DNA from 2 places in the Maribacter sp. BPC-D8 genome. Region 1 is predicted to be linked to the other one. Evidence: riboswitches for the same ligand, from Rfam matches in the RefSeq annotation. Region 1 holds a riboswitch; the other holds the start of a gene.
The links. Region 1 has a riboswitch for S-adenosylmethionine ahead of QSV08_RS05005 (Na+/H+ antiporter NhaC family protein). Riboswitches for the same ligand answer to the same signal wherever they lie in the genome.

Region 1 (8,169 bases):
AGTTGGTTGTTCGGGCTCGCAGAACCAACGCCTGCATTGTAATACCCTTTATCTTTTGCTAATTCGTTTAAATTTAATAATTCTTCTTCTATCGGATCATTTTCAACTGACTTTCTGTAGTATACAGGGTACTCATCATCTTCGCTATACTTACTGTAATAGAAATAACCATTTTTTTTAGTTCTTAGAGAAGTACTATTTTCTTCAATACTTTTTACTAAATCTAGGTAAATACTACGTTGCGTTTTTTTAAGCGGAATGTTATAATTTTCGGTGTATTTGTTCTCTTTACGCAAATAATCCATAACTGGTTTATTGCTTATAGGAGCTTTAGTATCTTTTAACCAGGCATAATTGTCGGTATAATTTTCGCCGTGTATCTTGAAAATAGAGGGCTCAATTTTAGCAATTGGCTCAGGCATAGAATCGTTTCTTACATGCTTGTCATGAAATTGCCTTTCAAGACTTTTATCTAATTCCATATCTTCTCTAATCGTTGATTTTATAGTAGATATAGGGTTTTTAGCTGTGTATTCTTGCCAGAAAATGGAATCGTATTCTAGTGGAAACTCATATAATTGATTCGCTACGGTATTCGCAAAATTATCTTCTTTCGATATTTTTGTAGTGTTCTTTTCATTGATGTTAGATACATTAAATTCAGAAATCGCAGAGTAATACGTTGTGGTAATATCTGTGGTGTCTTTATAGATAAACTCATCTTCATGACGCATTTTATCTAGATAATATTGATTTCCTTTTTTCTTGTAGCTAACATCTAATTTGTAGTCAAAATGTTTGACTGCCATTTCTTCATAACTACAGAAGTATTGTTTTAATAAGTTGGGTACCGCACATTCGTAGCGAACGACTGCAAAATCATCTTGGTCAATATAAATGCGTCCTTTTAGTAACTTGTTCTTATTGGCTAAGCGCCATTGACGGTTATTGGAAGGGTTTGCTACAGCGTCTAATGCTTCTTTTGTAGTTTTAGTTTCAAAGTCAAGCACATATAACCATGTGCCATCTGCATCTTCTTCTTCAGATACTTTAAATGTGAAATCGCGATTAGCTTTGTTTCCTAAAAAGCTCTGCTGGTACTTAACTCTATTTCTTGCGAAAAGTCCTAATGGTCCGCCTTCAATATTAGCTTCAAAATCTCTGTTACTTAAATTACTGCTTGAGCGCGAATTAATAATAGCTACTTGTTCATTTTTTAAGGTTCTATGATGAAAATGAACACGATGTAATGAATTGGAATAAAAATTAAAAGAACCGTTACTGAATGAATAATCACTAGGGTTTTGGTACTCTTTCCATTTATAATTTTTGTTACTATACGGCTCTGCATAATAATCGCAAACGGCATCTGAATATTTAATGTACACTCCGTTTTCTTTCAATGTTTCTCGATAATAACCAGTTATTTTAGTAGTAGATTCTGCATAATTGGCAGGTATGTTCTTAATTACCTTTCGCAATAATGCCTTGGCACTAGGCATTTTTTTCGGAGTTACAACAACTTCCATTAACTCAAGGTTAGTAGATTCCATAGCAAAAACACCTCCGTCTTTAGCTATAAAATCTTTGATAGTAAGGTGCAAATCTTTATAACCAACATAACCCAAAGTGATATTGTAATTAGTATACTTCTCAGGAATAATTATTCTGAATCTGCCGTCTCCATCAGTCACGGTACCTAAAGCAATATCATCAATTTTTAAATAGGCATATGGTAGCGCAGTAGCATCTTTTTTATCTACAACGGTACCCATTACGGTTGTTTGCGAAAAAGATGTAATAGTTATAAATAGAAATACAATAAGAAGAAAGTTTCTGTAAAGGTTGGCTATCATTTTTTTTAATTGAATCGTAGTAAGTTTTACAAGCAATACATCTTTTATTCATGTACAAAGTGCCATTGACCGCACTAAAAGCATTATAAATAAATCAGATTAATTAAGCGTATTTTTCTTACTACTTTAAGTGTTTAGGTTTACAAATAAAAATAACGGTTGAAGTAAATGCAATCTTATTTTCATAAACTTCTGGTAAAGTTTGATGGTGGTGAAAATGATAATTATGCTTTTTTTGAAGCGGAAAAGGTTTAGTTGAATGTAGTAGTATTTTGTTTTACAGGTAGTTATGTGATAATGAATTACTGGCGCAGAAAAAATAGTAGTTTACTCCTCTCTTAACTTAGAAATTACTCTACCCACATTTTTTTCTTCAAACTTGCCCATAAACTTTAGAGCGTACATCACAATTTTAGATTTAGGCGCTTTTATAAATTCTCCAAGTCTTAAAACAGTTATGTCCATTTGCTGTATAGCTGCATTTTGCTGTTCGATACCTAAGCCCCAAAGCAGATTGGCATTATACCACGAGAGTTCTCTTGCTTTGCGTAAACTGAAGTTGATGATTTCTTCATCTGTATTTTTACCAGCAAGGTCTAAAAGAAATAGTAAAGGTGAAACGCTACTAAGTCGGTCTTGCATTTCATTAACGATATTACCAAGTATTGTATTTACGGTATTGAAATCTTTCTCAATATCAGGTATTTCTAACCCGTTCATAGCAGTACTAGCAGCTAATCCTAAATCAAGATTAATATGAGTATTTATACCCAACATGATATGCTGTAAAATGGTTAGGGTGTCATTTTTGGTATCAAAGGCAAATTGCCATGATGCACTAATGGGTTGATTGTTGATATAACCGTTATATGCATCTAGGTAGTAATTGGCGAAAGCAACATCGAAGGTTTCCATGCGAGGGTTGTCTTCAAAATTCTCTAATTGAACCTCTTTTAATATTTCAGCTGTAACCCTTCTATATAAAAAGGCAAAATACCCTATACGGTCATTATTAATTATAGCATTATCAATAATGCTGTCTAATTGATCTAGTACTTCTGATATGGTGGTTGGCCGGCTGATTTTAATTTTCGTTTTAAAGGGTAAGATTTTTAATGGACACTAAATGTAGTAATACTATTGTCAGTACAGAACTAATTTAATATGGAAAGGAGTAAAGATTTAAGCATACCTCTGAAAAATAATCTAACTTTATTCTAGCCTTATAAAAAAGCAATATATTTTTAAGGGAATTTATCAAAGTTCTTAATATCTAATTCGGCTTAAATTTACGATTATTACTGTTTTTTAAAGTGTAATATTAACATATAAAGATACTTTCAAGCCGTTCATCTGAATTAATTTCTCATAATGAGACAATGGGGTACATTTCGCCTCTCAAACCTCAAACTCAGATTAATGAAACTCGAATTAGTAATTGTAGATGACTCCCATCTTTGGTTGTCACTAGCAGAAAAGCTTGCCAAAACTCATCCATTAGTACGTAGTGTACTCACCTTTGAAGATTCTTATGATGCTTGGGTACATATACAAATTGCGAAACCACAAGTTGTAATGTCAGATATTGAAATGCCAGGTATGAACGGACTCTCTTTTCTAGAAATGTTTGCAGATCGTTTGCCATTTATATCAAGTTCTACCAAACAAGAATTTGAAGTTGTTGCCAGAGAACTTGGCTGTGTTGATTTTGTAAGTAAGCCATTTACAAAAAGTGAACTGCATAGGGCTTTAGATTTAGTTTATTATAAGATTTATGGAAAGAAAGTAAGTGCATAATACTACATTATAACTCAGTAATAATTTAAAAGAAACTTAACCCCAAACATCTTAAGATATGGGTAAATTATATACATAAACATCAGATTGGTTATATTTACTTTTTAGGTAAATAATTGTACTTCATAACAAACACATAACCATGACCCCCGATAAAGATATTTTTAGTAGCCGAGAAGGCAGATGGGATTTTGTAATCGCAATAGTCGTAATCGCAATATTCTCTGCATTCATTTACATGTATATGTTTAATAAAGAGGAAGATAGTTCAGTATCTACCACAGATGTTGATACTGTAGATGAAGCACCACTACCCGATTCTTATCATTCTGAAGGTCGCGAATACGTATACTCTAATTCAGATGTTTATGAACCTATAACTATACCGGTAAAAGATGCATACGACCATAATAAAAGTACAGCAGTTGTAATTTCTGATACTACACTTACTGTTTCTGATTTTGAAGAAGAAATAAATGTTGACTTAGAGGAAGAGATCACAACTGAAGTTCAAAGTATATCTAAAGGTGCATCCGACGAAAGCACATCCGAAGAAATTATAGCAGACATAGAAAATCCTGTTATTGAAAAAAAGGAAACTAAAACTCCAGTAGCCAAGAAAGTCGAGCAGCTACCGGAAACTACCAAAACGGCACCAGTAGCTACTACGAATTCTTCTTTAAATTGTATTGCGATGGTAGGTGTTTTTAAAGACCCTAATAATAAAAATACAATAATAGAAAAGCTTAAAACATTGGGCTATACCCATGATGAAGGCGCATATCCAAAAGGTCTAATCTATGTTGGGGTTCCTGTTGACTGTGGTAATGAAGCCAAAAGAAAGCAACTTATACTAGAATTAAACGAAGCATTCGGTATTGATTCTTGGGTTAAAAAACGTTAGGTTATCTCGTCTATTTTAAGGCAAATCATAATCTAAATTAGAATAAATACTCAAAGCACCAATAACAATATCATTTGGTTTCTAATAGTAAATATGTCATTAATTGATAGCGAGCAACAATTGCTCCTAAATCTTCAAATACGTATTAATTATTTATGCGTAATTAGAGGGTAAATCTTTAAAAGTTTATTTACAGAAATTAACTTTTTTTAAGATTTAGCAGAAAGATTTATAGACTACATTTGCCGCCTTAAAAATTATTATCAAGAATCTCAAAAAAGGAGATAGCAACCTGCAATAACAAGCAAGGTGCTAAATAGATAAGCCATTAATTGGAACAAATGTTAACACATGATTCTTCTAATTTATAGCTATTTCCTTTTTTTGAAAATGAAGAAAGAGAAATGGAAAGTACTAAAAAGATTATCCCAAAATTTTCAGCTTTAATACCCTTGTTCGTATTTGTATTTACGTTTTTAGGCGTAGGTATATATCAAAACGATTTCTATGCACTGCCCGCTCCTATAGCAGTAATTGTGGGTATAATTGTGGCATTTATTTTATTTAGACAAACTATTTCAGCTAAAATCGATACGCTGTTAAGAGGTTGTGGCGATGATAAGATATTGACCATGTGCCTTATTTATTTGTTAGCAGGTGCTTTTGCTGCTATTACAAACGAAACGGGCAGTGTCAATGCTATTGTAAACCTTGGTTTAGATGTTATAGCAATTCAATATATATACGTTGGCATCTTTATTATTGCAGGGTTTTTATCGGTATCTACTGGCACTTCAGTTGGTGCTATTGTTGCATTAGCGCCTATTGTAATAGGCTTTGCAGATGAAAGCAGTGCAGACCTTGCAATTTTATGTGGTGCCTTGTTGGGTGGTAGTATGTTTGGCGATAATTTATCTGTTATCTCAGATACTACAATTGCTGCAACTCAGTCTTTGGGATGTAAAATGAGCGATAAATTTAAACAGAACATCAAAATAGCGGTTCCCGCAGCTTTATTCACCATAGCTATTTTAGTATTTCAGGGATTAGGATTGGAGTCCGACGTTGCTGAAACCACAGTTTACAATTATTCCATTATAAAAATAATGCCATATGTATTGGTTATTATTCTTTCGATAGTGGGAGTTAATGTGTTTGTAACCTTGTTGTTAGGTACAATTGCGGCAGGTATATTAGGAATTGCTTACGGAGATTTCACATTAATAGAATCTACTAAAATCGCTTATACCGGTTTCACCAATATGACCGAAATATTTCTGTTGTCACTATTGACAGGTGGTTTAGCTGCTTTGGTTGAGAGAAATGGAGGCATCGAATTTATATTGGTCAATATTAAAAAACTCATTAAAAATAAGAAGTCTGCACAGTTTGGTATTGCCACATTGGTAAGTACTATTAATATGGCCATAGCAAATAATACGGTGTCCATTATTATTGCCGGACCAATTGCTAAAACAATCAATGACGAGTATCATTTAGATAATAAAAAGACAGCGTCGATCTTAGATATTTTTGCCTGCATTTTTCAAGGCTTACTCCCTTACGGAGCACAAGTTTTAATGATTTTAAGCTTTTCAAGAGGTAAAATCGATTATCTAGATTTGGTGAGTAATACGTGGTATTTACTGCTTTTGTTTATTTATACTTTACTGTTTATTGGGCTAAAGTCCCAAAAAAATGATTGATGTTAAACAAAAAACGAATTTATAATTCCCAATAAATTGCAATTAAGTTTGCTTTATGGGTCTTGTATTGCTTAATTAACAATACACAGGGCAAAATCAAGCATAAATTTCAAACAGAGTGTTAAAGAATACCCATAGATATAAGAATTTTCCTTAAAAAAGTAACTTTGATAGACTAATTAAAGAAGCACACTCAAAATCTTATTATAATTCATGTAATTATCATGCAAAGTTTTGGTAGTCAAGGCTTAAGAATTTTGAGTTTTACTTTAGCAAATAGTATTTTTTAATCAATTATCAAATTTTAAATTATTTATTATGAAACACTTAATCGCTGTATGTGCAGCTGTTTTATTTAGCACGATATCTTACGGACAATTGCAGGTTTCTGCAAGTTCAGGATTGGCAATTGGTAGTGCAACCATGAAATTAGGAGAACGCGTTAATGCTTCTAACACCGAGAACTCATATGGTAGTTATGGAGAAGGTATCAATTTTCAAATTAGAGGTACTTACTTCTTTGACGATTCTTTTGGTGCAGATTTAAGTATAGGATATTTAAAAGGAACAGATCAAGATGTGTCGATAGTTAATTTACCAAGTACAGAAGTTAATGCCGTAGCAAGAGCACGTGCTTTTGGTGCTTCAGCATCTGTAGTATATAAGTTTACTAATAATATCTACGGTCGTTTTGGGGCGTTATTGAAATTAGGCGGAAAAACTGAGGGAGTTATCTATCAGAAATCTGTTTTCTCTGAAGCTGAGGCACAAGGCTTGGGCTTACCGAACGGTTCGTATTCTGAAACAAATTATAAGGAAGATTTTCACGGACATTTTCCTTTAGGTTTCGTAGGTGCATTTGGGTATAAGTATGACTTAGATTCTAATTTCAGTCTTTTTGCTGAAGTAGAATATTACGGAATCAGTTTAAAGCGTAAAGATTCTGAAATAGCTGAGTTTAATACAGATGTTAAACTACCTGATGGTACAGTTGCGGTTAGCGGATTATATACTATTGATAATTTACCAGAGGGTATAAACAAGACTACAACCTATGTAGATGAATTATCGAATACAAATACAGATACTTCTAGAGAGTTATCTCAAAAAGTACCTTATTCTTCTTTCGGTATTAACTTTGGTATTACGTACAAATTTGCACGTTCTATAAAAGAATAAATGTAAAGGTTTAGTCCTTTTACTAGTAAAGAAAAATCCCTATGAAACTTTTGGTTTTATAGGGATTTTTTAACTCTAGAAGTAAAGGTTTTAAACAAGCTGCTAAAGAATTGAAGGTATTTAAAACCTAACTGTAAGATTGAAAATGAGCGACCTACGCTCAGAAAATGTTTAGTTAGTTTTCAAAAAATAAAAACGTATCTTGTTAATTATTATGCATGCATAATAAAAAATCAACTAAAAAGTAACGTGTAATGACCAAGTACAAGCATATTTTTGAGCCTTTAGATTTAGGATTTACCACCCTTAAGAATCGAATTTTAATGGGTTCGATGCATACCGGATTAGAAGAGGAAAAAAATGGTATAGATAAAATAGCCGCTTATTATGCCGAAAGAGCAAAAGGCGGAGTCGGATTAATAGTAACTGGCGGAATAGCGCCCAACGTACAAGGTTGGACAGGTCCTTTCTCTGCACGTATGAGTACTAAAAAACATGCGGAACATCATAAGGTCATTACTGATGCCGTGCATAAAGAAGGTGGTAAAATTTGTATGCAAATACTACATGCCGGTCGGTATGGGTATCATCCTTTTGCAGTTGCGCCATCTGCTATAAAATCTCCCATCTCCCCTTTCAAACCATTTAAGCTCAATCAATCTGGAATTAATCGTACCATTCGTGATTTTGTAAATTCTGCTAATCTTTCAAAATTAGCGGGTTATGA
Region 2 (8,169 bases), 1.2 Mb from region 1:
ATAGGTAACGTTGCTCTTCGCTTGCGCCAATTGCTTAAACGTATCCTTGTTTTCTTGTGCGGTAAAGAACATATCAGAATCGACACCTATAATATGAATATTGGTGTCGCTATTTTGTAGTTTGATGAAATTCTCATCTCCACCTCTAGTGACATCAATAGTCTTCAACAGCTGATTCATCAATTTATACGCTGATAATTGAAAACGCTCTTGCAACTTATCCCCATGATGCATTAACCAGCTTTCTACATTAAAAACCTTTAGCTCTTCATTCGTACTTCTTTTAAAGCGCTCTTTGAATGAAGCGGGAGTTCTATAACATAACATCGCGTGCATACGCGCATCGTGTACTGGTTGTTTTGAGTTTACCAAAAACTGCTCTTGAATTTGACAATTGGCAATTAACCAGTCGGTCGATTTCCAGTCAGATGCTACAGGTATTAAATGCTCGGTCAATGTTGGGTGTAATGCTGCCATTTCCCAAGCGATACCACCACCTAAAGATCCACCAATTAAAGCAAACAAACGGTCTACTTTCAACTGCTGTAAGCCCAACAAAAACATTCTTGCTACATCGCCAGCTACAAAATCTTTGTAGTTTTCAATCACGAACTTATCATGACCGTTACCCGGTATGTTGAATGCTAAAATGGTATACTTCTGCGTATCGATGCATTTTCCATCACCGATAAGTGCAGACCACCAACCGTCTTCACCGGTAACATTAGAGTTACCCGTTAAAGCATGGTTTACCAAAATTATTGGTGCCGTGTGCAGCTTTTTCCCAAATACCTGATACGACAATTGAATATCTTGTGTGGTACCATTTAAGGTCTTGTATTTTTTAATCTGTAATTGATGTAACATCTATTTCAAAATCAAATTGTGGTTAGGCTTCGGCTACGCTCAGCCACCTTCTTTATAAAATTCATGAATAATCGTTCACTGAGCGGAGCCGAAGTGTCCGTTTGTATCAAATCCGCTCAGTCATCCAAATTAAAGACTTGTAAAAGCTTGTTCTAAATCGGCTTTTAAATCTTCAATATCTTCTAAACCAACAGACAAACGTATTAAGTCTTGACCTACACCAGCACTTTCTTGCTGTTCTGCTGTCAATTGTTGGTGTGTTGTACTTGCTGGGTGAATAATCAATGACTTCGTATCACCAATATTCGCTAGCAATGAGAATAACTTAGTAGCATCAGTAACTTTTTTAGCAGCATCGAATCCGCCTTTCACGCCAAAGGTAACCAATCCGCTTTGTCCTTTTGGTAAGTATTCTTTAGCCAACTCGTTGTATTTGTTACTTTTAAGTCCTGGGTAATTTACCCATTCTACTTCAGACCTACCTTCTAACCATGTAGCCAATTCTAATGCATTTGCACTGTGTTGCTTAATACGAACCGGTAAAGTTTCTAAACCTTGAATAATTTGGAAAGCGTTAAACGGACTCAATGCTCCACCGAAATCGCGTAAGCCTTCTAATATTAATTTGAAAGTAAAAGCTGCTGCACCAAGTGCTTCGCTATATACCAAACCGTGGTAACCTGCAGATGGCTCTGTGAACTCCGGGAATTTTCCGTTGGTCCAATCAAAAGTACCTGCATCAATAATTGCTCCACCTAATGAAGTTCCTTGTCCGCCGATATATTTTGTCAATGAATGAATTACCAAGTTTGCCCCGTGTTCAATAGGATTTAATAATGACGGAGTAGCCACTGTATTATCTACAATAAATGGTACGCCCGCTGCTTTAGATTCTTTTGAGATTGCTTTTAAATCCAACACATCTAACTTCGGATTCCCTAAAGACTCCACGAAAAATGCTCTCGTATTGTCTTGTACTGCTTTTCCGAAATTTTCAGGATCAGAAGCATCTACAAAAGTTGTTGTAATACCTAATCTTGGAAGGGTAACATTCAATAAATTGAAAGTTCCTCCATATAAACTGCTTGATGCCACTATGTGATCACCCGCTTTTAATAATGTCAATAAACCTGTTGAGATTGCAGCCGTACCTGACGCAAAAACTACCGCTCCTACTCCGCCTTCTACTGCAGCTAATCTGTCTTGTAGAATTTGATTTGTAGGGTTGTTCAGTCTTGTATAAATGAAACCTAATTCACCTAGTGAAAATAAGTTTGCCGCATGGTCGGTATCATTAAATACATACGATGATGTTTGGTAAATAGGCACTGCTCTTGTACCACCGTTAGTAGTTGTGTCGTGACCTGCGTGTAATGCGTTTGTTGCTAATTTGTAATTACTCATGATTTTGTTGTTTTTAAAATTAATCCTTGGGCTACGCTTAGGATGCAAAAAATTAAAAGCCAAACCTTGACCAGCATACTATGCGGGTAGGTAAAATCAAAAAGTTATAAGAAAGTAATAACGATGAAAAATCGTATACTGTTATCCATCCCCTAAGGGTAGAATGTAGCACCTTCTTTGTATTGAACAAAGGGTTGCTAAGGTTTCAAAGGGTCTAATCCCTCCACCTTTCTTGATAACTATTCAATAAGTGTTTGAACTTTGAGCTACAAATATTGGGCAGAAGTTTCTAATAACCTAAGATTTTAAGAAAAATATATAATTTGAGGTTGTGTTGTTATTTTTCTGTGGGGTTCAAGGAAACTAAAAAACATATCAACTACGAGGTTCTCGATACATTTTTGAGTATCCGTTACACTTCACTCATAAACACTCGAACTGCCAATACGGCTATTTGAATTTTAAAAACTTTACCAAACTAACTACAGATGTCACTTCGAGTGGTTTTTACGACCTTTTCGGGAGTAAAAATTGCCCGCCTTCAGGTCGGGCAAGTATCGAGAAACTTACTTGCTATAAGTTATTTTTTGAACGAAGAACATTTATAATCATACTTACCTTAAAGGTTCTCGATACACTTTTGTCCTAATGAAAAATTAGATCAAAAGCACTCGAACTGACATTTTTTTCCAACAACTAACAATTAACAACCATCAACCAACAACTAATCAATCATCCCAGCGCTCTTGTACTTATCAATGTACTTCTGATCTTGCTCAGGAGAATCTTTGTAGTATTTTCTCATTTCTACTAAATCTGCCGTCAACTTTTTAACAGTAGCTGCGTACGCCGGATCATGGTAGACATTGTTCATTTCATTGGGGTCATTTAATCTATCGTATAGTTCCCATTCGTCAACATCATAGTAAAAATGCACTAGCTTAAATTCTTTATTTACAATTCCGTAATGGCGTTTTACCATATGTACTGATGGATATTCGTAATACTGATAATACACCGCATCTCTTGTCCACTTGTCTTTTTCGCCTTTCAGTAGCGGAATCAAACTCTCCCCTTGCATATCACTTGGCGGCGTGATGCCTACTGCTTCTAACATGGTTTGTGCGAAGTCTAAATTCTGAACCATTTCATTTTCTACGGAACCTGGTTTTACCACATTTGGCCAACGTACCAATAACGGAGTTTTAAAAGATTCATCATAAATAAAACGCTTATCGAACCAACCATGTTCTCCTAAATAAAATCCTTGGTCAGAGGTGTATATCACTATCGTATTTTCTGCCAATCCGCTTTCATCTAAATAGTCTAGTAATCGACCTACATTATCATCAACCGAAGAAATACTACCCAAGTAGTCTTGCATATAGCGCTGGTATTTCCACTTCATTTTTTCGGTATCGGTCATCTTTGGCCAATTATCATAAAAGAAATCGTTGATGGAATCTAAAACCGGATCGTATAATGCCTTTTGTTCTGCCGTAGCTCGGTTATATGGACCGTAAAAACTATTCGGAAATTCTTCTACCACAGGCAATACTTTACCCTCCATTTTAGCTAAAGTCTCTGGTCTTATTTTACTGTCATGACTATACATCATATGGGTTAGCAAATTCATTTCTGCCGTTTTCGCCGCAGAACCTCTATTGCTATAATCATCAAAAAGTGTTTCTGGCTCTGGGAATGTTTTCTTTGTAAACTCCTTAAACTTATCGGGTCTTGGCCACCAAGGTCTATGTGGTGCTTTGTGCAAATACATCATCATAAATGGTTCGTCATCTGCAGCTTCTTTCTTTAACCAATCTAAAGATACATCTGTGATGATATCGGTAACATACCCTTGCTTGGTAATAGTATCGCCATTGGTGACAATGAAATCGGGATTTATATAATGCCCCTGACCCGGAAGTATCATAAACTCATCTACCCCTTTCGGGTTGTTACCAAAGTGGAGTTTGCCGAACATGGCAGTTTTATAACCATTCTCTTTAAATATTTGCGGAAAGGTTACTTGCGTAGTATCGAACGGAAAATAATTATCTACTTTTCCATTAATATGTGTATGCTTACCTGTTAGTATTGTTGCACGTGATGGTGCACAAATGGAGTTAGTAACGCTAGCATTTGTAAACAACATACCCTCTTTTGCTAAGCGATCAATATTGGGTGTATTCAATAATTTATCATCATACGCGCTAATGGCTTGGTAAGCATGATCATCAGACATGATGAAAATGATATTCGGCTTTTTATTTTTACTTTTTTGTGCTTCGCCACTAATTGGCAACAGGAAAAACAAACCTGCTATGACTAGGATTAGTTTATTCATTTTGGTTATTGTTTGGTGAGTTTGATTGGTATTAAAAGTAGGGATAATTCATTGGTTTATCGAAATCAAAATAATTAAACAGACTATTTAATTCACTGGAAGTAATTCAGCCAAAAGACTCCACTTATATAAATCCATAAGATTGAAAAAATGATATGCACTATGGTTTCAAACTTTTTACCTTTCCATAATAAAGAAGAATATCCGAAGAATTGAATCAATAATCTTATTGTCCAAAAACATGCAAAGCCTAAAGATATTATTTTACCTAAATTAGTCTCTATCAAATCTTTTGAAGAAGTCAAACATAACAGCCCCATTAACAATACTGTCAATGCGATGAAAATGGTATGTACTTTCATCATTTGTCCATTAACAAGACTTAGCTTTTGTAACTCATTCTTCCAATTAAAATAAAATGGAAAAATTATATGAGCAAAAGCTAAAATGATTAGTATAGCCCCAATAATATTAAAATGTATTTCCATTTTTCTTTAAAACAAAAGTTGAAATAAACGGGGTTATCTTAATCTCCCGTTCTAAATATAAATCTGAGTTTTCAAAAACTTTTAGCCAACTACTTTTAGAGTAAAAATGCAAAAAGCCAATATTATAAGCCAAAAAATTATTCAAATCTCTTAAATGTTCTGTAATATAAATATGACCGTCTAGTTCTGTAATTCTATTTAATTCTTTAAAAAAAAGAATACGCTCCTTTTGGTTTCTTATTTCATGAGCTGAAAAAATTGTAATTACGTGAGAAAATGTACCATTTTTAAAAGGTAATACACTAGCATCAACTCTTACTGTATTCTTATGAGACGGATAAGCTTTCCTTGCTCTTTCTATTGATATTTCAGTGTGCTTTTCTGCATTATAAAAATCGCAAATAGTTAAATCTGTCTTTGGAAAAATGTGTTTGATAATTGCACTTGTTTCATCAAAGCCTGCATTAACATTTAATACTTTTTTCTCATTTAAATCTGAGAACCAATAAAGTTTATATAAATCTGAATAGTCATACACATAAAATGAAGTTAATATCGAAACAGTAATAGGTATTAGAATTAGAAACCCCAACCACATTATAATTGATTGAAGAAAAACTGGTACAAAATACTTTATGATAAACAAGACAATCAATACGGCACCTGCAATGACATAAAAATGCCAATTGAAACGAATAATATTAAATACGCCTTGCAAAGGCTTTCTTTCTAATCCCATTTTTCAATCTTACCTTTCTTCCAATAATACGGGATATTAGTTATTTCAAAAGCACTTGCCAAAATCATCTTCTTAAACTTAAAATTATTTAGAAAACCAAAGTAATAATTTTCAACTGTTATTGGTTTTGGAGTCCAATTTTGACGTATTCCTTGAATTATTAATACTGAATTATCAATACTATCATATGTGAAGGTATGCGGCAATGGACCAGCAAATTTTCGAGCATCTTTCCAATTTTCAAAAGGTGAATCGCATGGTATTTCATTGCTTGCCTTGGCATCTGAAATGACTATCTCAAAATCTGATTTATCTGATTTTATTACTCGAAAATTATCCTTTTTAAATTCGTTTATATCTGTTTTAGAATATTTATAATGAGTAAAAATATTACCTAACAATTCCATTTTTCTTTTATCAGTTTCCGATTTAATTATATAAAGACCTCGTAAACTTTTACCTGCGTTATTTCTATATCGTACAAAAATTCTATACCCTAATAGGAAGAAATCATTGCCTAACATCTTTGGAAAACCTTTTGGACGAAGATTCTTTGTTTTCACCATAGCAACAGCTATAAATGCCCATTCAGCTTGAAACGTATCTAATTCTAAACAGCTTGGTATATATTGAATAAGTTCTTCCTTTGGCACTGCAAAAGTCAACACAACCGAACTTTCAAAAAAAGCTTCTACCGCAAAAGGATGATTTTTTAAAAACTTCATATTGAAACTTCTATCTATGAGTGTTCTTTTAGGATGAATTCATTATAATATACTAACCCAACAAAGAACAAAGCAAATACGATATTCATTCTTCCCCAAAACAATAAATCTGGCGCTATATAGTACTCTAATAGATTCATTGTTAAAACAATAACCATTTGTGCAACCGCATTGAACTTCGATTTGTATTTTGACAATACCCAAACAGCCATCATAATTTCTGAAATACCAATCAAAACTGTTATTGTTCTAGCATACTCGTCACCAAGAATTCTTGCAACAATTTCTTGATGTCTAGGAACTAGATTCAACACTTTGCATACCAAACCATTTAAGAACCAAACCATGATAATTAAAAGAGTTAAAACTGCTTTTATATTTTTTTTGATAGTTACTTTTTAAAATTAAGATAACAGTAAATTACTACAATTTCCATTTATCTACTCCAACACAGAAAACTCAATACTAGAATCTGTAAACACTGTATGCGTTTGAGTTTTAAAATCTGCTTCATCTGCCTCGAAGATATTATCTACGTAAGTCTGTGGATTTAAATCTATTAACGGAAACCAAGTGCTTTGTACTTGCACTTGTAACTTGTGTCCTTTTTTAATGGTATGGAACACATCTTGCAACTTAATAGTAACGTCTGTCTTTTGGTTCGCTACAAATGGCTCTGGCTCTGCAAAGCTATTTCTAAATCTACCACGCAATACCTCGCTACGTACCATTAAATGATAATTACTCATTTTCAAATGATCTTGCATGCCTTCATAGGCAGGTTCATCTGCTGGGTGAACATCGATAATTTTTACAATCCAATCTGCAGCCGTACCTGTAGTGGCTACTTTTAACTTCGCTAAAATATCACCCGCCAAGGTCATATCATTTTCCATCACCTCGGTTTCAAACACCAATACATCGCCACGACGAGCCGCAAAACGCTGATCGTCTGTCATGTATTTTCTTGGTGTAAATACCGTTTTAATATCTTCAGAATAAGGAACCGGTTTTTTAACATCACTGATAAACTTCACCTCTTCAACCGCTTTTGGATCAAAGGTCAGTTCTTGATCTGCAGATAAATACATATCTTTTTTTACTACGCCTGCTGGTGGCCACGTATCGTAAGTCTTCCAATCTTTTCTACCGGTATCAAAAACGTATGCTTCCGGTAAACCGCTATTTTTATCTCCATTTCCTTTTAAGAAGTGGTCAAAGAATTTGGCTTCTATATTCTCTTGAAAGAATTCAGATATACCATCACCGAAGTAATAATTACCCACAATATTTTGTCCTTTTCTTCGTGCCCATCCGCCGTGATCCCATGGTCCGAAAACCAAAGTGTTGTAATTATCGGCATTGTACTTTTCAATATTCTTGTAGGTTTCTAATGGTCCGTATAAATCTTCAGCATCAAATTCACCCGCAACGACCATAGTGGCAACTGTAGGTTTTACATTTTTCAAGTGCTGAATCAAGCCCTTACTCTGCCACATTTCATCATAATTAGGATGTTGCTTTAGCTCGTTCCAGAAATAATCATCGGTTACTCCTTCTTTTGCCATACGTGGCGTATCGGTAGTTTCGTATTCAAAG

Region 2: linked by a shared signal. The riboswitch ahead of QSV08_RS20405 (O-acetylhomoserine aminocarboxypropyltransferase/cysteine synthase family protein) and the one ahead of QSV08_RS05005 (Na+/H+ antiporter NhaC family protein) in region 1 are both predicted to bind S-adenosylmethionine.

The regions. Positions count from the first base shown of each region.
Region 1 covers NZ_CP128187.1:1,107,496-1,115,664, forward strand. Annotated here, with positions in the region: gene QSV08_RS04985 (prolyl oligopeptidase family serine peptidase) at 1-1,856, opposite strand, end outside; gene QSV08_RS04990 (DUF5995 family protein) at 2,184-2,966, opposite strand; gene QSV08_RS04995 (response regulator) at 3,276-3,653, shown strand; gene QSV08_RS05000 (SPOR domain-containing protein) at 3,796-4,557, shown strand; SAM-I-IV-variant riboswitch at 4,813-4,909, shown strand; gene QSV08_RS05005 (Na+/H+ antiporter NhaC family protein) at 4,962-6,263, shown strand; gene QSV08_RS05010 (hypothetical protein) at 6,582-7,442, shown strand; gene QSV08_RS05015 (NADPH-dependent 2,4-dienoyl-CoA reductase) at 7,697-8,169, shown strand, end outside.
Region 2 covers NZ_CP128187.1:4,686,398-4,694,566, reverse strand. Annotated here, with positions in the region: gene thrA (bifunctional aspartate kinase/homoserine dehydrogenase I) at 1-867, opposite strand, end outside; gene QSV08_RS20405 (O-acetylhomoserine aminocarboxypropyltransferase/cysteine synthase family protein) at 997-2,271, opposite strand; SAM riboswitch class I at 2,410-2,513, opposite strand; gene QSV08_RS20400 (sulfatase) at 2,996-4,618, opposite strand; gene QSV08_RS20395 (class I SAM-dependent methyltransferase) at 5,090-5,845, opposite strand; gene QSV08_RS20390 (DUF2071 domain-containing protein) at 5,836-6,570, opposite strand; gene QSV08_RS20385 (DoxX-like family protein) at 6,585-6,917, opposite strand; gene QSV08_RS20380 (CocE/NonD family hydrolase) at 7,011-8,169, opposite strand, start outside.